3 regions of the Nocardia sp. NPDC060259 genome follow, and region 2 is predicted to be linked to each of the others. Evidence: riboswitches for the same ligand, from Rfam matches in the RefSeq annotation. Region 2 holds a riboswitch; each other region holds the start of a gene.

The links. Region 2 has a riboswitch for S-adenosylmethionine ahead of ACFWF2_RS04020 (ABC transporter substrate-binding protein). Riboswitches for the same ligand answer to the same signal wherever they lie in the genome.
Region 1: another riboswitch for S-adenosylmethionine. It lies ahead of ACFWF2_RS17280 (aminotransferase class V-fold PLP-dependent enzyme); the one in region 2 lies ahead of ACFWF2_RS04020 (ABC transporter substrate-binding protein).
Region 3: another riboswitch for S-adenosylmethionine. It lies ahead of ACFWF2_RS01590 (bifunctional o-acetylhomoserine/o-acetylserine sulfhydrylase); the one in region 2 lies ahead of ACFWF2_RS04020 (ABC transporter substrate-binding protein).

Annotation. Positions count from the first base shown of each region.
Region 1 covers NZ_JBHXAY010000041.1:48,551-54,079, forward strand. Annotated here, with positions in the region: gene ACFWF2_RS17270 (S8 family peptidase) at 1-1,795, opposite strand, end outside; gene ACFWF2_RS17275 (AAA family ATPase) at 1,819-2,949, opposite strand; SAM riboswitch class IV at 3,215-3,329, shown strand; gene ACFWF2_RS17280 (aminotransferase class V-fold PLP-dependent enzyme) at 3,378-4,694, shown strand; gene ACFWF2_RS17285 (flavin reductase family protein) at 4,725-5,192, opposite strand; gene ACFWF2_RS17290 (YbaK/EbsC family protein) at 5,355-5,529, opposite strand, start outside.
Region 2 covers NZ_JBHXAY010000005.1:79,022-84,550, reverse strand. Annotated here, with positions in the region: gene ACFWF2_RS04030 (ABC transporter ATP-binding protein) at 1-353, opposite strand, end outside; gene ACFWF2_RS04025 (ABC transporter permease) at 334-2,169, opposite strand; gene ACFWF2_RS04020 (ABC transporter substrate-binding protein) at 2,169-3,332, opposite strand; SAM riboswitch class IV at 3,374-3,490, opposite strand; gene ACFWF2_RS04015 (FMN-dependent NADH-azoreductase) at 3,710-4,336, shown strand; gene ACFWF2_RS04010 (MFS transporter) at 4,314-5,495, shown strand.
Region 3 covers NZ_JBHXAY010000002.1:91,923-97,451, forward strand. Annotated here, with positions in the region: gene ACFWF2_RS01580 (MFS transporter) at 1-390, opposite strand, end outside; gene ACFWF2_RS01585 (TetR family transcriptional regulator) at 524-1,264, shown strand; SAM riboswitch class IV at 1,328-1,438, shown strand; gene ACFWF2_RS01590 (bifunctional o-acetylhomoserine/o-acetylserine sulfhydrylase) at 1,519-2,835, shown strand; gene ACFWF2_RS01595 (homoserine O-acetyltransferase) at 2,832-3,980, shown strand; gene ACFWF2_RS01600 (TetR/AcrR family transcriptional regulator) at 3,982-4,626, opposite strand; gene ACFWF2_RS01605 (oxygenase MpaB family protein) at 4,779-5,529, shown strand, end outside.

The sequences.
Region 1 (5,529 bases), on a different contig from region 2:
CGGCGGGGTCGACCGGTGTCGCGTAGACCAGCGTCGCCCTGATCCGCACCATGCCCGCAGGCAGTGCGGCGGGCAGCGGGATCTGGGCGCGCAGGTACTTCGCCGGGGTCAGTTCGCCCTGGTACAGGACCCGCGCCTCGCCGTCGCCGCACAGCACCAGCTGGGCCAGGGTCGCGGCGATGCGGCCGTGTCCGGAATCGGAATCCGGTGAGCTGCTTCGCCGTTCGGCGGTGTGCACGAGCAGGGCCTTCAGGTCGAGCGCGCCCAGCTTCGGGCCGAACAGGGTGCGCGCGCCCAACGCGGCGCGCAGGGCCATCGGCGCGGCGAAGCTGGTCCCGGAATCGGGGATCGCCGTGCCGTCCGGGCCGACGACATGGAACGGTTCGTCGTCGCTGCCGCCGAACGCGAGCAGATCGGGTTTCACCGTGCCGGGCGCACGACCGGGCCCGATCGCCGAATACGGCGCCCGATTCCACAGCGCGCCACTGCGATCCGACGATCCGATCGCCAGCGCGTTGACGCTGTCGGCCGGAACCTGCACGCGCGCATTGCCACTGGGCCGATCAGCCTCCCCGTTGTTGCCGACGGCGATGGTGGCCAGGGTGGTGCCGTCGCTGAGGTAGTCGTCCCAGAACGCGGTCCACGCGTGCACTTCGTCATCCTCGATCGGCAGTTCGGGGCCGATGCTGACATTGACGAACTCGTATTTGCGCTGGCGCAGGACGCTGTCGATGCGGTCGATGGCCGCGTACAGCTCGCACTGGTCGTCGTCGGTGTCCTCGTCGAGCACCTGGTAGTGGTCGATGTAGCCGTAGGGCACCGGCACCGGATGCGCGGGGTCGACGCTGCCGAACAGCAGTGCCGAGGTGACCCGGTGGCCGTGGTCGAGGTAATTGCGATGCGACGCCGCGCTGTCGGCGAAAGTGTGCGCGTCGACCCAGCGGGTCAGTGGGGTGCGCGCGGGCAACCCGCCGTCGAACACGGCGATGGTGAGCTCGCGGTCGGTCGGCTCGGCGGTCGGCAGGTCAGGGCGGAAGCGCGAAAGTGTTGCGGTGGAGCGGGTATCGCGGCCGAGCTGGGTCCGCATTCGTGGCATGCGGCGGATCACCCTGGTGAACGAATAGCCTGCCAGCGCGGCGACGGCCGCGTGGGTGCCGGTGACCGGGACGAAGGCGAGACCGCCGTTGTCGAGTCTGCGGTCGATCGCGACGTCGAGATCCAGATCGCGGGAGTAGTCGAGCAGGCCCTGCAGGGCGATGTCACGGCCGGAGTGCAGGACCAGCTCGGCCACGGTCTCCGAATCCGGCTGGGCGGCAGTCAGTCTCAGCCGATCGGCGGAGGAGTTGAGGCGGAACTCGGCCAAGCTGACGATGCCGTGTTCGGCGGCGCGCAACGGAGTCTCGGCGCAGATGCGAGTGGCGAGCAGCCGCAGGTTGGCGCGGGTCGTCGCGAGAAACAGCAGCGTGCTGGCTCGCGGCGCATGGCCGTCCGGTACGACCGTCACCGGCCTGCTGCCCAGCGGGTCGAACTCCATCGACGCGAGAAGCCTGGTGGGATAACCGCTTGTGGACACATACTGCGGATGCAGAGTGACCGCGGTGACGGTCTCGTCGTCCGGGCAGGCGACCCTGGGCAGCGCCACCGCGCTCTCGCTCGCCGCGCGCACCATCGGCGCGAGCCGGACCCGCGCCTGCGCGACCGTATACGGCGGCTGCGGCGAATCACCGCCTCTGCCGGGGGCGATCGGCGCGGTCAGCCGCTCACCGAAGCCGATCAGAAATCGCGGTCCGGCCACCCGAAATCCCCCCAGCGAGCACGTTATTGCCGTCGGTGCGTGAAGCCACGGAGGGTATCGCGCGACACCCCCGTCAGCGCGCTGATCTGGCGCTGAGACAAGCCTGACATGCCGACCAGGGTCTGTGCCAGCTGTAACCGATCGGTCCGCGAAAGTTCAGCTACCAGACGCGCGGAATGCTCGGCCATCAAGTCCGGCAGCGGCTGGTCATCGAGCACGCAACGACGCCGCAACCGCAGCATCGTGCGCTCGATATCGTTGAACGACAAGCCTTTCGACGCGATGGCGACGGCGTCGACGGCGGCATCGGGTAGCGGTTGGCCTGCGAAGCGGCGGATCGCCTCACCGCGCTGCGTCGTCTCCGGCAGCTCGAAGCCGACGGTGACGTCGAAGCGCCGCCACACGGCCGGGTCGAGGAGCTCGGCGTGGTTGGTCGCGCCGATCACCAGACCGGCGCCCGACGGCCAGTCGTCGATCTGCTGCAGCAGCACCGTGACCAGGCGTTTCAGCTCGCCCACATCGCGGTCGTCGTCGCGGCGCTTGGCGATCGCGTCGAGTTCGTCGAGCAGCAGCACGCAGGGTCGTTGCTTGGCGTAGTCGATGGCGTGGCGCAGGTTGGTGCCGGTCTTGCCGAGCAGGCTGCTCATGATCGTGGCCAGGTCGAGCACCACCAGCGGCAACTCCAGCTGATGGGCGAGCCAGGCCGCGGCCATGGTCTTTCCGACGCCGGGCGGACCGACGAAGAGCAGGCTGCGCGCCGGGGTGAGGTCGGCGGCGGCGAGACGGTCGGCCTGCTTGCGTTCGTCGACGATCTGGGTGAGCACCCGGTAGGTCTCGGCGGGCAGGATCGGCACCTCCGCGGTGGCGCCGGGCGGCACGACCCGCAGCAGCGGCAGGCGGCTGTCGCCGTCGACGGGGATCGGCGTATCGAGTTCGGCGCGTAGCGGATTGGCCCGCGTCGGGTTCTGTCTGAGCAGTCCGATCAGGGCCTCGGCGAGCTCGGGGCAGTCGGTGCGATGCCGGCGCGCGGCGCGGCGGACGAACATGGTGACGTCCTGTTCGCGGCCTGCCATCGCCAACCGAGCAAGGTGGACGAATTCGTCTGCTAGATCGGCGTTCACGTCCGCCGGTGTGGAGCTCAGGGCGTGTGACATGGTGTTCTTCCGATCGAAGGCATGGACTGATTTCGGTTCACTCGATCGTACGGCGTCCATCGCGGGCAAAGTTCACCCCTTGTGTACCGGTTTGACATCAGAACCCACCCGCAGCGCCACGTTGATCTGCCGAGTCGTCGGCGTAGCCGTCGCCTTCGTCGGATGCTAGTTGCGTGGCGACCCGGCGTCGGCGATTCCTGTCGGTTCGGGCGTGCCGATGGTGGTGGTTGACAGCTCCCTGGATCGTCTGTCACTCTCGTCAACAGGTCACGAGTACCAGCGACAAGCCCCGGCTAGCTGGTCGGCAACCCTCCTCCGCGGTGGGGTGCTCCGGGTGACGACCAGGCCGCCGTCCGCAGTGGGCGCGGCAAGCGCGGACTCGCAGCACCCTTTTCGGGAACGAGTCCCTGAGCCGACGGGATTTCGTCATGACCGCAGTAATCGACCCCACCTGTGCCCTGGCCGCCGTGTCCGGCGCCGACCTGCAGGTTCCGCTCGTGCAGGGCGGCACAAGCACCTACGCCAACTTCGACTACGCGGCGAGCGCGCCCGCGTTGCGGCAGGTCACCGACCGGATCTCGCAGCTGCTGCCGTACTACGCCAGCGTGCACCGCGGCGCGGGCTACGCCTCGCGGATCTCCACCGAGTGCTACGAGGCCTCGCGTGGCGCCGTCGCCCGGTTCGTCGACGCGTGTGACGACCAGGTCGTCGTGTTCACCCGCAACACCACCGATTCGCTGAACCTGCTGGCAGGCTGCGTGCCCGGCGAGACCGTCGTGCTCGATATCGAGCATCACGCGAACTTCCTGCCGTGGACCGCGCACGGTCGTCGGGTCGTGCGGGCGGCCGACACCGTCGAGGAGACGATCCGGCGGGTCGTCGCCGAATTGTGCAGCAAGCCCGCCGCATTGCTCGCGGTGACCGGGGCGTCCAATGTCACCGGTGAGGTGCTGCCGCTGGAGCGGCTGGCCACCATCGCCCACTTGTGCGGCGCGCGGATTCTCGTCGACGCGGCGCAGTTGGCCCCGCATCGCCGGATTTCGCTGCGTGAGAACGGGATCGACTATCTCGCCTTCTCCGGGCACAAGCTGTACGCGCCGTTCGGCGCCGGTGTGCTGGTCGGCAGGCGGGACTGGCTCGACGCGGGCGAGCCGTACCTGGCCGGTGGTGGCGCGGTGCGCGAAGTCGGTGTGGAACAGGTCGAGTGGGCCGCGGCGCCGCAGCGGCACGAGGCGGGCTCGCCGAATGTGCTCGGCGCGGCCGCGATCGCCGCCGCCTGTGACGCGCTGGCCGCCATCGATCCCACCGAACTCGTTGCCAACGAACGCTTCCTGGCCGACCGTCTGCGCGACGGTTTGGCCGCGATTCCCGGCGTGGACATCGTCCGCATCTGGTCCGACAGCCCCGACTGCGTCGGCATCGTCGCCTTCACCGTCGCCGGCTACGCCCCCGGCCAGGTCGCCGCCTACCTCTCCGCCGAACACGCCATCGGCATCCGTGACGGCCGCTTCTGCGCCCACCCCCTCCTCACCCGCCTCGGCCTCGACGCCGCCCTCCGCGCCAGCATCGGCCTCGGCACCACCACCACCGACGTAGACCGCCTGATCACGGCCATCGCCACCCTCACCGAATCCGGCCCAACCTGGACCTACACCACCACCGAAGGCCTCTGGAACCCCACCCCCGAAACCCGCCCCCTCACCGCCGCTTCCCCCGCAGGCGCCGCCCCCTGCCTCATCGGCTGAGTTCTCGCCGTCGCCCGCCGCCCCACCCGATCAGGTGTCGAGGGCGGTGGGGCGGTGGTATTTGCCGTTGTAGTAGAGGAGGGGGGCGGCGGTGGGGGATTCGTGGGTTTGGTCGTGGACTCGGGTGACCAGGCCGACCGCGAGGGTGTGGTCGCCGATGTCGATGAGTTGGTGGAGGGTGGTGCGGAGCCAGAGGGGGGTGCCGTGCAGGACCGGTTCGCCGGTGTCGAGGGTGGTCCACAGGGAGCGGTCGGTGAAGCGGTCGGCGGCGGTGCGGGAGAAGCGGTGGGCGAGGTGGTGCTGGTGTTCGCCGAGGAAGTGGATGACGACCGAGTCGGCGGCGCGCAGTGCGTCGATGCTCGACGAGGTGTGGGCGATGTTGAACGACACCAGGGGTGGTTCCAGGGAGAGCGAGGCGAACGACGTCGCCGTGAAGCCCACCGGGCCGGTCTCGGCGCCGATGGTCACCACGGTGACTCCGGCCGGATAGTGCCGCATCGATTCCCGGTACTGCTCGGCGGTGATCCCGCTCAGATCATCGGGGACCACCAGCTCGGCCGGGGTTCGTCGCACTTCACTCACCGCCCCAAACTACGCCCGCGCCGGAACCTCGCACAGGGGCCCTTCTGCCCGGTTGACGCACATCGCGCGCGGCCGACCTCAGTCGATCTCGATCGGCAGGCCGGCGGTGATGCGGACGAGTTCGCGGAAGTTGGTGCGGAACACCGTGTTCGGGTGGCCGCCTGCAGCCCAGACCTCGGGGTGGGCGGCGAGGGCGGTGTCGACCCAGGTGGGGAGGTTCGTCGGGTGGCCGACGGGGGCGGTGCCGTCGATG
Region 2 (5,529 bases):
GGCCTGGCCGCGGTGACCGTCGTATGCAGGCCGATCTCGACGTTCTCGCGCACGGTCAGGTTGCCGAACACCCTGCCGTTCTGGAAGGTCCTGGCGATGCCTGCCCGCGCCGCGGCCTCCTGCGAGCCGGGCCGCAGCCGAGTGCCTGCCACCTCGACGCGACCCTCGTCCGGGCGCAGCACGCCCGAGATGAGGTTGACCGTGGTCGTCTTACCGGAGCCGTTGGGTCCGATGATCGACACGAATTCACCGGGGGCGACGTTCAATTCGATGCCGTCGACCGCGCGGACGCCGCCGAAGGACTTGCGCAGGCCGGTGACCGCGAGCACGGGCTCATGCGGGGACGGGGACACGTTCACTCCTCACCAGAACACCCTGCGGACGGAACCGGATGATCAGCAGCAGCACCACGCCGTAGAGCAGGATGCGTGCCTCCGGTGCCAGCCGCAGCGCCTCGGGGACACCGATCAGCACCGCGGCGCCGAGCACCGCGCCGTACGGCGATCCGGTGCCGCCGAGCACGAGCACGGTGACGATCAGCAGGGACATGGGCAGGTTGAACACGGTCGGGTCGATGTAGCTGTACTGATGGGCGAGCAGCGCGCCCGCGATCCCGGAGAACAGGGCGCTGATCGCGAAGGCGAGCGCCTTGTAGTCGCGCACCGGGATACCGGATGACCTGGCCGCGACCTCGTCGGCGCCCACCGCCCGCAAGGCGGTACCGAGCCGGGACCGCTGCACACCGACGACCACCGCGAGGGTGATCGCCAGGAACACCAGCTCCAGCCAGAACACCTCGGTGTTCTCGGTGAACTCGTGGCCGAGGATGCTCGGCACCGGAATGCCGAAGATGCCGTAGCTGCCCCTGGTCAGCGACTCCCAGTTGCGGATCACCGCGACGATCACGATGCCGATCCCGAGGGTGGCGATCGCGACGTAGTGCCCGTTCAGATTCCACAGCGGCGCGGCCAGGATCGAGGAGATCACCGCGGCAAGCACACCGCCTGCCAGCGCCGCGGCGAGGAACGGCCAGTCGTGGTTCACCGTCAGGATGGCCGAGGTGTACGCGCCGATCGCGATCGGCCCTGCCTGTCCGATCACCAGTTGCCCTGCCGAGCCGGCCACCAGCGTCATCGAGACCGCGATGATGGCGTAGGCCAGGATCTGGGTGCCCACCACGATGGCGTAGTTGTTCGCGACCAGCGGCACGATCAGCGCCGCCACCGCGAACGCCCCGACCGCGTGCCACCATCGCACCCTGAGCTGCCTGCCGACACCGAGGAACGTGCCGGTGAGCGGTTCGGCGCTGATGGCGGGCGCCTTCGCCAGCAACCCACCGGGCCGCAGGACCAGGAACGCCACGAGGACGCCGAAGGTGATCAGATCGCGGTAGCCGTCGCCGAAGACATAGATCCCGAACGCCTCGAGAATGCCGAGCGCGAAGCCGCCGATCACCGCTCCGGGAATCGAGCCGAGACCGCCGATGGTGGCGGCGACGAAGCCGGTGAGCCCGGCGAGAGTGCCGCTGGTCGGCGAGATGTTCGAGTTGTACAGGCCGACGAAGATTCCCGCGAGCCCACCGAGCCCGGAGGCGATCGCGAAGGCGAGCACCTGGATGCGCGACACCCCGATGCCCATCTGGGCTGCCGCGTCCGGGTCCTGGGCGGTGGCGCGGATGGCCAGGCCGTACCGGCTGAACCGGAGGAACCCGGCCAGCCCGGCCATGACCGCCAGGGTGATCGCGAACATCACCAGATCGGAGGTGCCGAAGCGGACACCGCCGAGCTGGAAGTTGTTGGTGGGCAGCACCTGTGGGAACGGGCGCGTGTCCGGGCCGAACACGATCTGGGTCAGGTTCTCGATGATCAACCCGGCCGCGACCGTCGCCAGCAATGCCGCGATGGCGGGCGCCTTGCGCAGCGGGTGCACGGCCAGGACGTCGATGAGGACGCCGACCACCGCGGTGATCGCGACCACCGACACGATGGTCAGCCACAGGGGGAAGCCCTGTTCGGCGATCAGCCACCAGCCAAGGATCGACCCGAGCGCGAAGACGGCGCCGTGCGCGAAATTGATGACATTGGTGACGCCGAAGATGAGGGTGATGCCCACGGCGAGCAGCGCGTACGCGTTGCCGTGGACCACACCGGCGACGAGGGTGTCGAACATCAGCGATTGCCGGTCGGGACGAACTTACCGCCCGTCAGCACCAGTTCGCGCGGGCTCACGCCCTTCGGGCGGCGGGTCTCCTGATCGAACGCGAAGGTGCCGAGACCGATTCCGGTGAACCGGGTTTCGGTCTTCAGGCCGTCCAGGACGCCTTCGCGAGTGGCCCCGCCCTTCTTGGCCGCCTGCACCACCACATTCAGGGCGTCGTAGGCGTAGACATTGAAGTCACCGGGGTCGGTGTTGAACTTCGCGCGGAACTTGGTGACGAAATCCTGCACCTTCGGGTCGGGGTCGGCGGGGCTGAAGATGCCGTTGACGATGTCGCCCTCGGCCGCCGCGCCCGCCAGCGAGATGAACTGCGGGGTGTTCTGACCACCGAAGAACTGACCGGTGAAGCCGACGTCACGCAGCTGCTTGACCACCAGCGCGCCGTCGGGTCCGTAGCCCAGGTGCACGAACGCCTCCGGGTTCGCCTCGCGGCCCTTGATCAGGATCGGCTTCACATCGGTGGAGTCGGGCAGAATCGGCGAGGAGTAGACGATCTCCACGCCCTTCTGCTTGGCGAACTTCTCGAAGAACTGGAATGCCTGCTTGCCCCAGTCGGTTTCGAGGTAGACCACCGAGACCTTCTTGGCCTTCTTGCTCACCCACTCGGCATTGCGCTCCTGGAACACGTCGAGGGTGATCGACGGGCTCCACGAGTAGGCACCGGCCTTGGTGAAGTCCACCGCGGAGTTGGTGAAGCCGTACTGGACGAGCTTGCCGCGGTTGTAGATCGGCGACGCGGCGATCGACGCCGGGGAGGAGAAGTCGCCCAGCTCGGCGATGATCGAGGAGTCGTCGACGAACTTGGTGGCGATCGGCACCGTCTGCTTGGGGTCGGATTGCGAGTCCTCCCACTTCAATTCGACCTTGCGGCCGTTGATGCCGCCCGCGGCGTTGATCTCGTCGAGGGCGAGGTCGAAGCCCTGCTGCCACAACCGGCCGTACTCGGCGGACGGACCGGTGCGCGGACCGGAGACGCCGAAATACACCGGGCCGTCCGCGGAACCACCGCCGCCCGCGTCGCTGCAACCGACCACCGCGGCCGCCACACTCACCGCGGCCAGCGCACCCGCCACAATCTTGAAACGACGGCGCGAGCCGATCGAGAACTTGCTCATTGATGATTTCCTTCGAATCCGGACGCCAGGGAACCCCGGGCATTCAGCGCTTGCGCTCTCTTTTTCGAGAGCGCCTGGTCGTCACCCGGGGCACCCCACCGCCAAGCGAGGGTTGCCGATCAGCGAGCCGGGGCTCGAAATTGCTGATACTCGTGACCGTGGGAGGAAATGTAGCAGCAGGTCCGGGCGCCACGATCGTGTTCGATACCGTTCCGGGACAGCCGGATACAGCCCTAGCTGCGGCATCGGCGCGCCGCGGGTTTGCGATCAGCTCGAGACAAAAGGCCGCGCCGGGCGGTCGGGAATCACGGCGGGGATCAGCGCAGCGTGCGACAAATCATTGTCGCGGGTCCGCGGGCTCGGTACTGCTATTCCCCATGACCACTCTGCTGCACATCAATGCCTCCGCACGCGGCGAATTCAGTCAATCTCGCGCCATTGCACAGACTTTCATCGAAACGCTCGCCGCGAAGGATTCCGGCTTGCAGGTCGACACGCTCGACCTGTTCGACGCGGGACTGCCCGAATTCGGCACCGATGCGGCCGCGGCCAAACTGGCCGTGTTCACCGGGTCGGAGCAGACGCCGGAACAGGTCGCCGCCTGGGAGCAGGCACGCGCCGTGTTCGACCGGTTCGCCGCCGCCGATCTGTATGTCGTCAACATCCCGATCTGGAACCACGGGGTGCCCTACATCCTCAAGCAGTACGTCGACATCGTCACCCAGCCCGGGTGGGCGTTCGGCTTCGATCCCGAGGTCGGCTACACCGGCCTGCTCGACGGCAAGCGGGCCGTCACCGTGTACACCAGCGGTGTGCACCAGCCGGGCGTGCCGATCCAGTTCGGCAACGACTTCGCCACCCCGTTCGTGCAGGACTGGCTGCGATTCATCGGCGTGAAGGACGTCGCCGAGATCCGCTTCGCCCCGACCGTGCTCACCGAGGACCCGCAGGTCGGCTTCGCCGCGGCCAAGGAACGTGCGCGTGAGCTCGCCGGCGACTACTGAGACGTGGGCGCCGACCGGGCGCACCGTCGCGACGATCTGCGCCGTCGGCATTCTCGTCGTCGGGCAGTTGTACGTGGTGCTTCCGGTCCTGGGCGATCTGGCCGCGGCGTGGGGCACCTCCCGCGCCGCGGCGACCTGGACGACCACCGCGTTCGGGCTGGCCTACGGCGCCGGATTCCTGGTGACCGGGCCGCTGTCGGACCGGTGGGGGCGCAGGCCCGTGATCGTGACCGGCCTCGCCGCGACCGCGGTGTCCACGCTGGTGGTGATCACCGCACCGAACCTCGGCGCCGGACTCGCCGCCCGGATTCTGCAAGGACTCACCGCGTCCTTCTTCGCCCCCGCGGCCTTCGCCTACCTCGCCGAGCGCATCGCTCCCGCCCGACGCGTCTTCGCCCTGACCTGCCTGACCAGCTCTTTCCTCGGTGCGGGCGTGATCGCGCAGGTGCTGGCCCAGGTCATCGACGACGTGTTCGGGTGGCGGGCGGTATTCGTCACCGGTGCACTGAGTTTCACGGTGTCGGCCGTGGTGCTGCACGCCGTCCTCGAGCCGGGCAAGCGCCGGGCCGCGGCATCGGCGGGCACAGTGTTCACCGCGTTCGCCACCCTGCTGCGCACCCCGCGCCTGACCCTGCTCTACCTGAGCTGCCTCGCCGTCCTCGGCTCCTTCGTCGGCATCTACACCGGCGTCCAGCTGGCGCCGCCTGCCGGCGCCGGTGCCGGCGGTGCCGCACTGCTCGCACTGCGAGCCAGCGCGATCCCGGCCATGATCGCGATCCCCCTGCTGGCCACCAGATTGGCGGCGATCAATCCGGAACTGCGCCTGATCAGCGCACTCGCCGCGGCAGGCGCGGCCGCAGGCATCACTGCCGTCCCCTTGGGCGGCCTCTGGGTCGCCGCCTGGCTTTTCGTCTTTGTCGCCTCGGTCGCCATCGCCGCTCCCGCAGCCGTCCAGGCGATCGCCGCCCGGGCAGGCGAAGCCAGAGGCGCGGCCACCGCCCTCTACACCTTCGCCCTGTTCCTCGGCGCCGCCACAGGCCCCCAGCTGACCAACCTGGTCGCAGGCAACGGTTTCACCGCCGTGGCACTGGTCATCGCCGCCCTCGGATTCACCGGGTCCACCCTGGCTTTCGCATCAACCAAACTGCGTACCAGGTGATCGGGCCGCTCGAGCCCTAATGGATCACGCCCGG
Region 3 (5,529 bases), on a different contig from region 2:
TGCCGATGGCGCGAGCAACGCCGCGAACGCGCCCTGCAAGCCACGCCCGAGGAACAGCTGCAACCCGTCCTGGGCGAGCCCGGCCAGCGCCGACGCGGCGGCGAACCCGACCAGGCCGATCAGGAAGATGCGCCTGCGGCCGAGGTAGTCGGCCATCCTCCCGCCCAGCAGCAGCAGGCCGCCGAAGATCAGGGTGTAGGCGGTGAGCGCCCACTGTTTGTCGCCCTCGCTGATGCCGAGGTCTTTCTGGGCGAACGGGAGCGCGATCGTGACGACGGTGGCGTCGAGGATCACCATCAACTGCGCGGAGGCGAGGACAGCCAGCGCCCACCATCGCATCGAACTCTGTTGTGCCTCAGTTTGTTTCGCGTCTATCTCGATGCCGGTCACCACGGACTCCTAGTCACTCGAAGGCTGGCCTAATCCTGGCACCACGAGACAATTGGCGTCAAGAGCAAAATGTCTGACTGCGCCACTTGACGTGAAAAGACAGACAAATCAGGCCGGACGGTAATCTGGAGGGATGCTGGACTCGACCACTCCGATCGGCGCGGACCGGGCGACCGAACCGGCAGGCCCCACCGCGGCCGACCGCGTGCCGGCGGGCCTGCGTGAACGCAAGAAGCTCCAGACCAAGGCGGCGATCATCGAGGTCGGGCTGCGACTGTGTGAAACACAGGGCTTCGACGCGACGACGGTCGAGCAGATCGCCGCGGGCGCCGATGTCTCCCCGCGCACGGTCAACCGCTACTTCCCGCTCAAGGAAGACATCGTGCTCGCGCCGATCGACGAGTTCGGCAGCACCGTCGCCGTCGCACTCGCCGGGCAACCGCGCACCGGCAACGAACTCAAGGCGCTGTGTGACGCCTACCTGCAGGTCGTCGATACCGAGGCCGAGGCCGACGGCATCCGGTTCCTGCGCCAGTTCCAGCAGATGCAGCGGATCATGCGGACCAGCCAGGCCGTGAACGCGCGCGCCCTCGAATACGCGGAGAAGAAGAACGTCTCGGTCTGCGCGCAACTCGCCGAGCGGATGGCGACCACGCCGGACGACTTCTCGGTCCGGGTGGTGGCCGGCACCTGGCAGATGTTGTGCCACCTCTCGCTCGCCGCCATCGAGGACGAGCTGCTCGGCTCGACGCCGGAAGCCGCCGCCGGGGTGACCAAGGCCGCCATCCTGCGCGCCTACCACGAGCTTCGCCGCGTCTGCGGTGCGCACGCCGACGGCGACACGCCAGGGGTCGGCACACCGTCGGCGGAGTGATCCAGGCGACGAAACCGGGGGAAGTTTCCGCGCTGACACGATGGCCGGTTAACATGACGGCAAGGTCATGAGTACCAGCGCCAAGCCCCGGCTCGCTGGTCGGCAACCCTCCAGCTGCGGTGGGGTGCTCCGGGTGATGACCGGGCTCTCGAAGGTCGAGAGCAAGCGCGCATTGCAGGAGGCCCCCATGTGTTGTTGTCCGTCGATCCGACCCAGCTGACGCGAGACACCGGCAAACAATCCTGGAGCAATTCATGACCGACTCTGCCCTGCCCGAGAACTGGTCCTTCGAGACCAAGCAGATCCACGCGGGCCAGGCCCCCGACGCGAGCACCAACGCGCGGGCACTGCCGATCTACCAGACCACCTCCTACACCTTCCGCGACACCGACCACGCCGCCGCGCTGTTCGGTCTCGCCGAACCGGGCAACATCTACACCCGGATCATGAACCCCACCCAGGACGCGGTCGAGCAGCGCATCGCCGCGCTCGAGGGTGGCGTCGCGGCGCTGCTGCTGGCCTCCGGCCAGGCCGCCGAGACCTACGCGATCCTGAACCTGGCCAGCGCCGGTGACCACATCGTGTCGAGCCCGCACCTCTACGGCGGCACGTACAACCTGTTCCACTACTCGCTGCCCAAGCTCGGCATCGAGGTCTCCTTCGTCGAGGATCCCGACGACCTGGCGCAGTGGCAGGCCGCCATCCGGCCCAACACCAAGGCCTTCTACGGCGAGACCATCGCCAACCCGAGCAGCGCGGTGTTCGACATCCCCGGCATCGCCGAGGTGGCGCACAAGGCCGGTATCCCGCTGATCGTCGACAACACCGTCGCGACCCCGTACCTGATCCAGCCGCTGGCCAACGGCGCCGACATCGTCGTGCACTCGGCCACGAAGTACCTGGGCGGGCACGGCGCCGCGGTCGCGGGCGCGATCGTCGACGGCGGCACCTTCGACTGGACCGTGCGCGACGCCGACGGCAACGCGCGCTTCCCCGGTTTCACCGAGCCCGATCCCAGCTATCACGGCGCGGTGTTCGCCGACCTTGGCGCGCCCGCCTTCGCGCTGAAGGCCCGCGTGCAGCTGCTGCGAGATCTGGGTGCCGCGGTGTCGCCGTTCAACGCGTTCCTCATCGCCCAGGGCATCGAGACGCTGAGCCTGCGGGTCGAACGGCACGTGTCCAACGCCGGGGCCGTGGCGAAGTTCGTCGCCGAGCAGCCGGGCGTCGAGGCCGTGTACTACGCGGGGCTCGAGACCTCGCCCTGGTACGCGCGGGCCAAGCAGCTCGCACCCAAGGGCGCGGGCGCGATCGTCGCGTTCGAGCTGCGCGGCGGTGTCGACGCGGGCAAGAAGTTCGTGGACGCGTTAAGCCTGCACAGCCATGTCGCTAACATCGGTGATGTGCGTTCTCTCGTGATTCACCCGGCATCGACCACGCACTCGCAGTTGACGCCCGAAGAGCAACTGGCCTCCGGCGTCACTCCGGGGCTGGTCCGGCTCGCCGTCGGCATCGAGGGAATCGACGACATCCTGGCCGATCTGCGCGCAGGTTTCGCGGCGGCGACGACGTGACTGTGAGCACCGAATCGCCGATCGCCCGTCCCGCAACCGGTGTGGCCCTGCTGCCACCGCCGGACGGGCGACTCGGCGTGGTCGCCATCGGGGACGTCGCGCTGGAGAACGGCGCCGTGCTCCCCGATGTGCGGCTGGCGGTGCAACGCTGGGGCGAGCTCTCGCCCACGCTCGACAATGTGGTGCTCGTCGAACACGCGCTGACCGGTGACTCGCATGTCATCGCCAGCGCGGACAACGCGCAGCCCGGCTGGTGGGAGGGCATGGTCGGGCCCGGCGCGCCGATCGACACCGACGAATGGTGTGTGATCGCGACCAACGTGCTCGGCGGCTGCAAGGGCAGCACCGGCCCGTCCTCGCTCGCGCCCGACGGCACGCCGTGGGGCTCGCGCTTTCCCGATCTGACCATCCGTGACCAGGTGACCGCGGAGGCGCAGCTGCTCGAGCTGCTCGGGATCGAGCGGCTGGGCGCCGTCGTCGGCGGGTCGATGGGCGGCATGCGAGTGCTGGAGTGGATCGTCGGGCAGCCCGAGCGGGTCGCGGCCGCGCTCGTGCTGGCCGTCGGCGCCCGCGCCACCGCCGATCAGATCGGCACCCAGACCACCCAGATGGCCGTCATCACCGCCGACCCGGATTGGCAGGGCGGGGACTATCACGGCACCGGTCGCGCCCCGATGACCGGCATGGGCCTGGCCCGGCGCATCGCGCACCTGACCTACCGCACCGACGGCGAGCTCGACCACCGCTTCACCAATCGGCCCCAGGGCGACGAGGATCCGTGGACGGGCGGCCGCTACGCGGTGCAGAGCTACCTCGAGCACCAGGCCGAGAAGCTCTGTCAGCGATTCGATCCGGCCACCTATGTACTGCTCAGCGAGGCCATGAACCGGCACGACGTGGGTCGCGGCCGTGGCGGGATCGCCGCCGCGCTGGCCTCGACCCCGGTCCCGTGCGTGGTGGGCGGTGTCGACTCCGATCGGCTCTACCCCCTGCACACCCAGGCCGAGCTGGCCGAGGGGCTGCCCGGCTGCGCCGGTCTCGAGATCGTGCACTCGCGCGACGGGCACGACGGCTTCCTGACCGAGGCCGCCGCGGTGTCGAAGCTGCTCACCGAGACGATGCGCCTGGCCCGCGAGAGCCGCTGACTCAGTCTCTCGCCGTACCTGTCAGCAGGGTGACGATCGAGCGGACGTATTCCTGGAGCCGTTCGCGCGGATACTCCTGCGGCTCGTTGACCGCCAGCCTGCCGAGCATCTCGGCGACGGTGAGGGTCGAGTTCGCGAGCAGGCCCGCGTCCATCCCCGACCAGCGCGGCGACATCGCGATACCCACGCGGACAAGGGATTCCGCGCGGGCCAGGATCTCGGCGCGAGCCGTACGCAAGGCGGCACGGTATTCGTCGGGAGCGCTGGCCGGGGTCGCCAGGATCAGCCGCCAGCGCGTCGGATTCGCGAGAGCGACACCGACGAACGCTTCGACCGTCGCCGAGGCGGCGGCGACGGGATCGGTGTCGAGCAGGTTTTCCGGCAGGGTGTCGGCGATCTGATCCAGCCCGCGTTCGCGCTCGCGTTCCAGCAGGGCCTCGACGAGCTCGGCGCGGGTCTTGAACACGGTGTACAGCACCGGTTTTCCGACGCCGGCCTCCTGGGCGACGGCTTCCATGCTCAGCTCGTGCAGTTCCATCCGGCCGAGCACTGCGAAGGCGGCATCGAGGAGCTGGGCGCGCCGCTCGTGCGGTGGCAGGCGCGGGGCATAGCGGCGCCGCGGCCGTTGCTCCTGAGTCGCGGTCACGCCCGCACCTCCTGTCGTTTCCTGAACGATACCCCGGCGGTGGCGTCTCGGCCTCAATCCTACGCAACCGTTGTATTCACTTCGCACCATTGCTACGGTTGCGTTGTATTCAACTGCGAGGTTCGCCTCGGCACTGCAAAGGAGCACGTGCAATGGCTTTCGATCCGTCCACCCTGCGCCGCGACGACTACGGTTTCTTCGGGCCGGGCTCCCCCAGCTGGAAGGTGTGGGCATCGCCGACCGCGCTGATCGGTTTCCAGCGCGCGGTCACCCTCGAGCACTTCGACCCGTTCCTGACCGCGGCGGTCGCCGATTCACAGGGCATCTACGACAACCCCGCGACCCGCCTCGACCACACGCTCGCCTACTTCGTGCTGGTCGCGCTCGGCGACGGCCGCACCGCCATCCAGGCCGCCGAGCACCTGATGAAGGTGCACGCGCCGATGACGGGCATCGAACCGATCAGCGGCAAGCGCTACAGCGCCAACAACCCGGAATCCCAGCTGTGGATCCACATCACCGGCTGGCATTCGGTGCTCAAGTGCTACGAGATGTACGGGCCGGGACCGCTGAGCCCCGAGGAAGAACAGCGGTACTGGGCCGAGTGCGCGATCGCCGCCGAGCTGCAGACCTGCAAACCCGCCGATGTGCCGCGCACCCGCGACGAGGTGCACGCCTATTTCGAGCGGGTCCGGCCGCAGCTGTGCGTCTCCGAGCGGGCGATCGAAGGCATGCACTACCTGCTGTGGACACCGCCGGGCAAGGGCTGGCATTTCGCGATCGGCAGCAGGCTGCTGTCGCTGGCCACCATCCCGTCCCTGCCGATGTGGATGCGCAAGCTCGGCCGCTTCGCCGTGCCGCGCGTCGTCGACCCGCTCGTCCGGATCCCCGCGAAGGTGATCG